2 regions of the Klebsiella sp. HN106 genome follow, and region 1 is predicted to be linked to the other one. Evidence: predicted binding sites of a transcription regulator. Region 1 holds the regulator's gene; the other holds the start of a gene.

Region 1 (5,321 bases):
CCAATAGCAAAAAGAGGATCAAACCGGCGACCAGCGCCAGCACCGTGGTCACGCCGGCCCGACGGTAAAGGCTGCTGAAAGCCGCGGGTTGGGCATAGTGCTGATAGGTTTCCAGGCGGACTTCCGCCATCGCTTTCGGGACATTAATGGCAAACTCGTGCGGCGGCGCATACTGGCAGGCATGCAGGCAGGCGCCGCAGTTGTGGCACAGGTTGGCCAGGTAGTTAATATCCGCTTTACCAAAAGCCAGGCGCTGAGTCATGGCCGGAAACACGGCGCAAAACCCTTCGCAATAGCGGCAGGCGTTACAGACCTGCATCACCCGTTCAACTTCCGCTTCCGGCTCGGTGATGATCTGCGCGTCGATAATCAACTTTTCAAGCGACTTCATGATGTATCTCCTGCTGTGCCGCACGGGCGGCCTGCTGGCCGGCAATGCGGCCGAACGTCGTACCAATCGACATGCCTACGCCGGCGGTATAGCCTTTGCCCAACACGTTGCCGGCCATCATTTCGCCAGCAACGAACAGGTTACGGCTGGGTTTGCCCGCAAAATGGACGGCGGCGCGTTCATTGACGTACAGTCCGAGGTAGGTGAAAGTGATCCCCGGGCGCAAGGCGTAACCGTAGTAAGGCGGCGAATCGATGGGCCGCGCCCAGTGGGTTTTCGGTGGGGTCAGGCCTGATGTTGCGCAGTTATCAAGGCAGGTATGATCGAACTGGCCCGGCACGCAGGCGGCGTTATAGTGCGCGATGGTTTGCGCCAGACGCGCCGCGTCCAGCCCCAGTTGGCGAGCCAGTTCTTCGATAGTATTGGCCTGGGCGCCGGGAAAAACCGGCGGCATAAAGTGACCGATCGCTTTGCTGTCGATAATTGAATAGCCGATTTGTCCCGGCTGGTGGGCGACCAGCCGCCCCCAGATGGCATAACGTTTGGGCCAGAAATCTTCCCCTTCATCATAAAAGCGCTCGGCGTCGCGGTTTACGACCACGCCCAGCGATACGCAGTCCACGCGGGTGCAGATCCCGCCATCATAGAGCGGTGCCCGGGCGTCTATGGCGACGCAGTGTGACTGCGAGGGATCGCCGATAACGTCAGCCCCGGCGTCGATCATATATTTCAGCAGCACGCCCTGGTTAAAGCGGGTTCCGCGGATGAGAAAGTTATCGGCTGGCCATTCGCCGCGATCGTTCTGTCCCCACGCTTCGCGCAGCCACTCGCGGTTAGACTCAAAGCCGCCGGCGGCGAGGACGCAGGTTTTTGCGGCAATCCTTTCTTCACCCGCCAGCGCGGCGACGAATTCGCCGTTATATAATTCGAGCGCCTGGACCGGGGTGTTGTAGCGGATCTGTACACCCATCTGCTCCGCGCTGCGGTAATAAGCATTTATAAGAGCCTTGCCGCCGCCCATGAAAAAGGCGTTGGTGCGGGCGACGTGCAGTGCGCCGGAGAGCGGCGGCTGAAAGTTAACTCCGTGCTGGCGCATCCAGTCCCGGCACTGTGATGAGGTACGGATCACCAGCCGCGCCAGCGCTTCGTTGGTATTACCCTCGGTGACGCGCAGCAGATCCTGCCAGTACTCTTCTTCCGGATAGCTGTCGACCAGCACATCCTGCGGAGCATCGTGCATACAGCGAAGGTTCCGCGTGTGCTGAGAGTTTCCGCCGCGCCATTCTTTCGGCGCGGCCTCCAGCAGCAGCACGGACGCGCCGGATTCCCGGGCGGTCAAGGCGGCGCATAGCGCAGCGTTGCCGCCGCCAATCACCAGTACATCCACCATTTTTGGCTCCATTACGGTTTGCTTTATTGTTAAATTTGTAATGGAAATGTATGCGCTCAGGGCGGCAGGACGCTATGGCGTATTGCTAAAGAGGGGTTTAGTGTGCGTAAAGGCTGGCGCCAGGCCAGCGGCCAGATTCGACCAGCTGACGCATGACTTTTGCCAGTATGACTCGCGCGGCGAGACCCGATGGGGTCAGTTCATCATCGGAAAGACTGACGAGAAAATTAGGCCGACTGAGTATCGGATTGTTGATGCCGATCACTCTCAGGGGCTCGCCGTCGAGATGAGAAATCGCTGCTCCCGGCTGCAAAGTGGCGCCGAGGCCGTCGCGCACGGCGCGCATCAGCAGGGCCAGACCGTCGATTTCAGCGACCACATCGACATTAAGCGCATGCTCCTGGCACATCGCCTCCAGCCTGCCGCGCAGCCCATGCCCCAGGCTTGGCATAATCAGCGGGACAGCGGAGAGCTGGTCCGGCGAGATGCTATCGTCGGGAAGGGGAGCCAGTACCTTATGGGTGCCAATCAGAAACAGACGCTCTTCAAGAATCGGCCTGGCGCTCCAGCGCACAAGCTTCTCCTTCTGGAACACGATCGCTAAATCGAGCTGACGGGTGTTGATCATGCGTTCAAGGTTGCCGGAGAGACTTTCTACCAGATGCAGGCGGACGTCGGCATAGCTTTCGCGCATCGCGTTGATAAAGGGTACGCCGAGCACAGAGGCGGTGCTGGGGGCCATGCCGACGCTGACGTGGCCAGATAGCCGCGCCTCGCGCGCAGCAAGAACCGCATCATCAGCGTGACGCAGCGCCAGCTGCGCCTGTGAATAGAAGGCGAGGCCAGCGCTGGTGGGCATTACACCGCGAGACGTCCGTTGTAGCAGGCGAATGGCGAGTTCATTTTCCAGGCGCGCCATTTGTTGGCTAAGCGCGGAGACGCCGATATTCAGGTCAAGCGCGGCGCGGCCCATACTGCCGGTTTCAATAATGCGCACAAAATAGCGTAGCTGGCGAAGCTCCATAAGCACTCCGTATAAAGCAGGATGCACCGACAGTAAACGTATTCAGGCGCGAGAGGAAGAGGCGGCAGATGGCGGGCAAAAAAAAGCCAACCCGCAGGCTGGCTTTGGCTGATAAACGATGCGGTGATTATTTCTCTACCGCGTCGTGGGCATGTTCATCTTCGCGGCAGTCGCCTTCTGCACAGTGGCCGTACAGGTACAGACTGTGGTTGGTGAGGCGAATACCGTGTCTGGCGGCAATCTCACGCTGGCGCGCTTCGATGGAATCATCGCTAAACTCGATCACTTTGCCGCAGTCCAGGCAAATCAGATGATCGTGATGGTGCTGCTGCGTCAGTTCAAAAACGGATTTACCGCCTTCGAAATTATGACGGGTGACGATACCGGCGTCGTCAAACTGGTTCAGTACGCGGTAGACGGTGGCCAGGCCAATCTCTTCACCCATATCAATCAGGCGTTTGTATAAGTCTTCCGCACTGACATGATGGTTATCCGGTCCTTGCAGCACTTCCAGGATTTTTAATCTCGGAAGCGTCACTTTCAGGCCAGCTTTCTTTAATGCGGTATTGTTGTCAGTCATGCGGAATCTGTCCTGTTGCTAAACGATCTACTTCCATCAGCGGAAGTAATACAGAGAATCACCCGATGTAATGCGTCTCATTATAGAACTGCCATGGTGAAATGAAAACTGCAAGCATCGGGCCTTGTATGCTGTCAAAAACGAGGCACTCGCTACAAAGTGCTTCACGCGACCCCGTTAAATCAGAGGACATTGTACAGATATGTGATTAAAAGTTAAAAACTTGTAGCTATAACTTTGATTGCTTTTATCTATCAATTCGGCGAAATATGGTGATTACGCCGTTTAGACTCAGGCATTCTTGATTTCTTCGAGGTGCAGCTCCTCGGAAATCTGTTTTACCCATTTTTCGACGCGTTCGTTAGTCAGTTCAGGCTGACGGTCTTCGTCGATAGCCAGACCGACAAAATGATCGTCATCGGCCAGGCCTTTAGAGGCTTCAAAATGGTAGCCAGCGGTCGGCCAATGGCCAACGATAGTTGCGCCGCGCGGTTCGATGATATCGCGAATGGTGCCCAGCGCATCGCAGAAGTATTCAGCATAGTCTTCCTGGTCGCCGCAGCCAAAGAGGGCTACCAGTTTGCCATTAAAATCGATCTCTTCCAGCGTCGGGAAGAAATCGTCCCAATCGCACTGGGCTTCACCGTAGTACCAGGTTGGGATGCCGAGCAGCAGGATATCGTGAGCTTCCAGATCCTCTTTGCTGCTTTTGGCAATGTCGTGAACATCAGCAACATCTTTACCAAGCTGCTTTTGAATCATTTTTGCAATATTTTCGGTGTTGCCGGTGTCGCTGCCAAAAAAGATGCCGATGATTGCCATGAGTAAAATAACCTCTTGAAACTTAATGATGTGGTAGTGGCGTAATGCCCGCAGATAGGGGCAATGATAGCAGAACTGAGAAGGGCGCGGAAACAGCAATCACGCCCAACTGCACACTCTGCTACATGAAAGCTTATTTTTTGAGGGTTTTAGGCTTTATCCTGGCCGCGCAGGGCTGCCAGCTGGGTCATCAGCATCTCTTCGATCAGATCGCTGCGGTTCATGTTACGGGCTTCGGCCAGCTCATTGAGCGCATCGACCGCATCGGCATTGAGCTTAAGCTCCACGCGCTTCAGGCCGCGGCTCTTGTCGCGTTTAAGCTGATTGCGTTTGTTGATGCGCAGCTGTTCATCGCGCGAAAGCGGATTCGTTTTCGGTCTTCCCGGCCGACGCTCAGTTGCGAACAAATCTAATGTCGTACGGTCCGTTTGTTCTTTTGCCATGATTCAGAGTGACTTCGGGGGAAACAAGCTATCGGGCATAGCCGACGCAGACAGCGCGCCATAATACATCAGGCGGCGGGCTGCGCCAACGGCCGCGGACATTAAGCCGCGCGGTCGAGTATATTTTAGGCAGTTACGCGGCGATAGAGGTCAAATAACGGCGAATGGCGCGGATCACAGCCTCCGGTTTTTCAGCATGCACCCAGTGTCCGGCGCCGGCGATAACGTGCGCCCGAGCTTCGGGAAACTGCGCCAGCAGCGCGTCACGACAGGCATCGGTCACGTAAGGGGAGTTGCCGCCGGGGATAAACTGCGCCGGATGCGGCCATGCCGGGACGGTTTGCCAGCCGACGATGTTGTCGTACTGCTCCCACAGCACCGGTACGTTAAAACGCCACTGGCCATCCACAAAGGATTTCAGCAGAAACTGAACCACGCCCTCTTCATTAAGGTGTTGACGCATGACCGTCGTTGCCTGCTGACGCGTAGCGGCGCCCGCATCGGTAACGGCGTTGATGGCAGCAAAAATTTCATCATGGCGGCGGACGTGATAATCCACCGGGGCGATATCAATAGCTACCAGGCCTGCGATGCGCTCTGGCGCCAGCGCGCTCAGCGTCATCACCGCTTTGCCGCCCATAGAGTGACCAATAAAGGTGGCTTTCTCAATC
Region 2 (5,321 bases), on a different contig from region 1:
TCGCCGTTTCGATATTGCGGCTGCTCAGATAATCCCAGTATTTACGATCGGTAATGTTGTAAACGCCGCCGTTCAGGCGCACGTTCTTCGCGACCTGCCAGTACGCGGTCCAGTCCAGCATGCCGTAGCCCGGAACGCGCATATATTCGTTGGTCGAATCGGTAATGGCGGAACCGGTGTTGGTATAGCTTTCACGGTTGGTGGCGGTGGCGCGCTTGCCCTTAACAAAGGTGGCGGTCAGCGCGGTGCCATACACTTTTGCCGGATCGTCCCACGCCACGCCGACGATAGCCTTCATTGGCGCGACGCTATCGAGGTCAACGTACTTGTCGCCGCTGTAGCTGGATTTCGATTGCCCCTCGCTATAACCGTAAGCGAGAGTGGCGCTCAGGCCGTTAACCTCTTCAAACCAGGTGCCAAAGTTGAATTTAGCGCTGATTTCGCCGCCGTAGATATAGGCTTTATCGCGGTTTTCCGCCTGGTAAATGGTGTAGATGTTCGACGGAACGCTGGCGAACTGCAGCGGATTATTGGCGCGGGTGTAGCGGGTATAGGCGATAAAGTTCTTATAGGTGTTGTAGAACAGCGCGGTGCGCATGGTGATGCCTTCCGTCACTTCGCCTTTCATCCCCCACTCAACGTTATCGCTGGTTTCGGTTTTCAAATCGGTGTTGCCGATCAGCGCATACTGGGCGCGTCCGGCGTAGCTGGAGCCGAGGTTCCAGGAACCGTACAGCTGGCTGGCGTTAGGGAACTGCGCGCCGCGCTGATACTGCAGATAAGTCATCAGGCGCGGAGTGATATCGTACTGCAAGACCAGCGACGGCAGCGCCTGGGTATCAGCGTTCTTACCGTACAGATTTGACACGTCGGAACCGGTCAGTACGCTGCTGTTGTTGGCCAAATCGGAGACGTTTTCCGGTTTGGTCGACTGATGCATCACACGAATGCCCGGGATAACCGCAAAGTTATGGCCGTCGAGATCGAAGTTAATTTTGTCCTGCAGGAAGCCGGCGACGATATAGCCGCGGCTATCGGCGTCCGGCTGCATAATCTGGCTATAAGCGCTCGGGGTTGGCGACTGGGTTAACGGCCGCTGGGTTTTCGTCGTGCTGGCGTTAAAACCGGCGCTCAGATCGTGGCGGCCTATCGATTTCGCCAGCGCGCTCTGAATACCCCAGGTGTCGGTGTCATAGTCGGAGCTCACCGTTTGCATCGCGCGGGTGATGCTGTCGGGCATATAGGTCCAGTCGTGGGCCTCGGTATGCTGGTAGTAGACTTTAGTCGATACGCTGTCGATATAATCATTCATCGGCGTCCAGTCATCTTTCAGACTCAGGCCCCAGCGACGGGTCTGACTGGTCTGGTTTGACGTGCCGATAACGCTGTTGCCGCTGGAGTCCCAGGCGTCGTAATGGGTGTGGTTCGTTTTATGGTAATAATCGAAGGTGCTGGTGAACTTATGCTCGTCATTCGGCTGCCAGATCCCGGAGGCCATAAAGGCGTCCGAGTGCCAGTTTGCCGGATAGGAATCAACGGTCCCGCTGTTATTTTCCGTCTCCTGACCGTCGCGACGGCTGTAGACGAAGATCCCGCGCAGGGTCTCGTCGCCGCCGGCAACGGTGACGCCGTTGTGCCAGCTGCGATCGGATGAGTCGTAGCCGCTGCGGTAGCCGAAGGCGCTGGTTTTGCCCGGATGCAGATAGTCATCCGCAGATTTCGGACGGAAAGAGACGTTGCCGCCGATGGCGCTGTTGGCGGTTTCTGTTGATGTCGCCCCGGACTGAATATCAATGCTGCCGTACATATAGGGGTCAATATAGTCGCGACCCATACCGAAGGTATTGAGGCCCGCGCGGCTGGCGTAGCTGCGTCCGGTGGCGTTCGGCTGGGCAATGCCGTCGACGTCGATCCCGACGCGGTTGCTCTCCATGCCGCGAATATTGTAGCCGGTATAGCCGCCGCGGTCGAAGCCGCTTTTGCCGTTGCCGGAACCGCCGCTGGCGCCGGTGGCGCTAATCAGCGGCTCGTAGCGCATGATCGAGCCAAAGTCGTTGGCCCCTTTATCCTGCAGCTCCTGAGCGCTGATCGAATGTTCGCTGCCCGCTTTCAGCAACGGCGCCGGCGCGGTAACGGTCATCCGTTCCGAGCTGTCATCAGTCGATGCGCTGCTGGTGATTTTCGCGGTGGTATCAGCCGCCCCGGCGGAAGTCTGATAAATTGCTGTAAGCAAAGAAGTCACCAGCAGGCTTTTCTTGAACCATGCTGTTGATTGAGTGGAGTTATACATAGTAGCCACGCCTTGATAATTATTAGTATTGGCTCACGCGTTACTTCCAGAGTGCAGGTGTGTCCCGTTATTCCGTTACTGGACGTTTTTTCTCCATGCTTGTTGATTGCGAATGGTAATGATAGGTATTATCGTTTGCAACAAAATAATCATGTATTCTTCAATTAATCTGCAAGTTGTTTACAATTTGCCCTTTTACTGACAGCGAGAAGCCGATGAGCCACAAAGCCGCGATTACCATCACCTACTGTTCTCAGTGCAACTGGATGCTGCGCGCCAGCTGGATGGCCCAGGAGCTGCTGCACAGCTTTAGCACCGACATCGCTTCGGTCACGCTGGTGCCGGGGACCGGCGGGATCTTCGTGGTCGCCGTTGATGATGTGCAAATCTGGGAGCGCAAGCAGGACGGAGGTTTCCCCGATGCGGCGGAGCTCAAGCGCCGGGTACGCGATGTATGCTTCCCGGAAAAACCGCTGGGGCACCTGGACAAGCCGGCATAATCCTCAGGGAGTATGGGGCTGCATCGCCCTCTCTGAATGTGTATTATGAATACATCTTTTTCGGGAGGAACAGGCGATGGCGGGCAAACGTATTGCGCGGGAAAAAAAGACCATTAGCAGCATGATCGCGCTCTACCAGCGCCGCTGCCCGGAGGCCCGTGACGATACCGAACACTATCAGGCGCTCAACGCCTATGCCGACAAGCGGCTGGATAGGTGCGTATTTGGCGAAGAAAAGCCGGCCTGCAAGCAGTGCCCGGTGCACTGCTATCAGCCCGCGAAACGCGAAGAGATGAAGCAGATTATGCGCTGGGCGGGGCCGAGGATGCTCTGGCGGCATCCGATCCTGACGATTCGCCACCTGATCGATGATAAACGCCCGGTGCCGGAGTTACCGGAAAAGTATCGACCCAAAAAGCCGCAATAAACTCCCCGGCTTGCGCTGCGCTTAGCCGGGCTACAATTCGTGCGGTCTGTAGCCCGGATAAGGCGTCAGCCGCGATCCGGGGCCTCGCTGGCCTAAAAAATGGCGAATTTTCCCCGGAGGCGATGCTGCGCATCTGTCCGGGCTACGTCCTACGGGAGAGGTAGGCCGGATAAGGCGTCAGCCGCGATCCGGGGCCTCGCCGGAACGGGCTGTGGTCTGACTATCGCGAACCGACGTCCAGACAAACGCGATAACGAACAGGACGGTAAACAGCACCACAATGGTCGGCGCCGGGGCGCTGTCGAGATAAAACGACAGCCACACGCCGCCCAGCGAACAGCTTAACGCTATCGCCACCGCCAGCAGCAGGGCGCTGACAAAACGTCGCGTCAGCAGCAGAGCGATCGCCCCCGGCGCTATCAGCAGCGAAATCGACAAAATGATCCCCACCGCTTTCAGCGTCGCCACGATGGTCAGCGCAATCATGCACAGTAGCCCATAATGCAGCAGCCCGCAGTGCAATCCGCTGGCCTTCGCTTGCTGCGGGTCAAAGGCGTGCAGCAGAAAATCACGCCACTTAAACCCGATAATCAGTGCTATTCCCAGTGCGATCAGCGACGTTTGCGCAATATCGCCGGCGCAAATTCCCAGCATATCGCCAAACAGAATATGATCGAGATGCACCTCCGACTGAATCGACACGTACAGCACCAGGCCCGCGCCAAACATCCCGGAAAACACGATGCCCATGATCGTATCGCGTTTAATGCGGCTGTTATCGTCGAGATAGCCGGTGGCGATGGCGCAGAATAACCCGGCGATAAACGCGCCGATGGCGAAGGGGATACCGAGGATATACGCTACCACTACCCCCGGAAAAATCGCGTGGCTCATGGCATCGCCCATCAGCGCCCAGCCTTTGAGCACCAAAAAGACCGACAGCAGCGCGCAGGGAACGGCAACGATCGTCGACACCAGCATGGCGTTGACCATAAAGGAGAACTGAAAAGGTTCAAGCAGCGCGCTCAGCATGAGGCCTCCCTGGCGCGGCGACGGCTGGCGAGCAGGCCGTGCTTCGGCGCGAAAACAAAAGCGGCTAAAAACAGCAGCGTCTGGGCGACGACGATAATCCCGCCGGTCGCCCCGTCCAGATAGTAGCTCAGCCAGGCGCCGAAAAAGCTGGTCAGGCTGCCAATCGCAACGGCAATCGCCAGCAAGCGCGGGAAGCGATCGGTCAACAGCCAGGCGGTGGCACCGGGCGTCACTACCAGACAAATCACCAGAAACGCGCCGACGGTTTGCAGCGCCGCCACGGTACAGGCCGCCAGCAGGGTAAAGAACAGCAGCTTTAACCCGCTGGTGTTGAGGCCAATCGAACGAGCGTGGCTTTCATCGAAAAAGGTCACCATCAGGTCTTTCCACTTCAGCAGCAGAATCGCCATCGAAATAAAGCCAATCGCCGCCAGCTGAATAATATCCTCCGGGGCAATTGCCAGAATATTGCCGAGAATAATGGTCTGGATATTCACCGAGGTCGGATTCAGCGACATCATAAACAGGCCAATACCGAAAAAAGAGGAGAAGATCAGGCCGATAATCGCGTCTTCCTTCAGCTTCGAGCGCTGGTTAAGAAACAGCATGCTGCCCGCGGCCAGCCCGCCGGAAAGAAACGCCCCCAGCGCAAAGGGCAGACCGAGCATATAAGCGCCCGCCACGCCGGGGACAATGGAGTGGGAGAGGGCGTCGCCAATCAGCGACCAGCCTTTGAGCATCAAGTAGCAAGAGAGAAATGCGCACACCCCGCCTACCAGGGCCGAAACCCACATCGCATTCAGCATATAGTGATAACTAAACGGCTCCAGCAGCCAGCTCATCTTTCGCCCCCCGCCGCCCGGCGGCTGATAAATGGCCGCTCATCGTCGGTAATAATCCGCTCTTCCGCGCCGCTCAGCACCACGTGGCGCAGCACGCCGCTAAACGCCAGCTCGAGGTTTTCAGCGGTAAAGGTGCTTTCCGTCGGGCCGCTGGCCAGCACGGTACCTTTGACCATCACCGTGTAGTCGCAGAATTCGCTTACCGAACCGAGGTTGTGAGTGGAAACCAG

What was found. Region 1 encodes Fur, which represses iron uptake genes when iron is present. Its sites were predicted from a motif close to ATAATAATGAGAACNACTATCAA; they were not measured.
Region 2: a site for Fur is predicted at 2,403-2,425, ahead of ACSIPU_RS18130 (TonB-dependent receptor domain-containing protein). Genes of this name have one in related genera too.

What each region holds. Positions count from the first base shown of each region.
Region 1 covers NZ_JBLURD010000002.1:384,098-389,418, reverse strand. The annotation lists gene tcuB (tricarballylate utilization 4Fe-4S protein TcuB) at 1-391, opposite strand, end outside; gene tcuA (FAD-dependent tricarballylate dehydrogenase TcuA) at 378-1,781, opposite strand; gene tcuR (tricarballylate utilization LysR family transcriptional regulator TcuR) at 1,879-2,805, opposite strand; gene fur (ferric iron uptake transcriptional regulator) at 2,933-3,385, opposite strand; gene fldA (flavodoxin FldA) at 3,677-4,207, opposite strand; gene ybfE (LexA regulated protein) at 4,357-4,650, opposite strand; gene ybfF (esterase) at 4,784-5,321, opposite strand, start outside.
Region 2 covers NZ_JBLURD010000007.1:182,525-187,845, reverse strand. The annotation lists gene ACSIPU_RS18130 (TonB-dependent receptor domain-containing protein) at 1-2,290, opposite strand, end outside; gene ACSIPU_RS18125 (SelT/SelW/SelH family protein) at 2,506-2,790, shown strand; gene ACSIPU_RS18120 (nitrous oxide-stimulated promoter family protein) at 2,867-3,217, shown strand; gene sitD (iron/manganese ABC transporter permease subunit SitD) at 3,395-4,249, opposite strand; gene sitC (iron/manganese ABC transporter permease subunit SitC) at 4,243-5,091, opposite strand; gene ACSIPU_RS18105 (manganese/iron ABC transporter ATP-binding protein) at 5,088-5,321, opposite strand, start outside.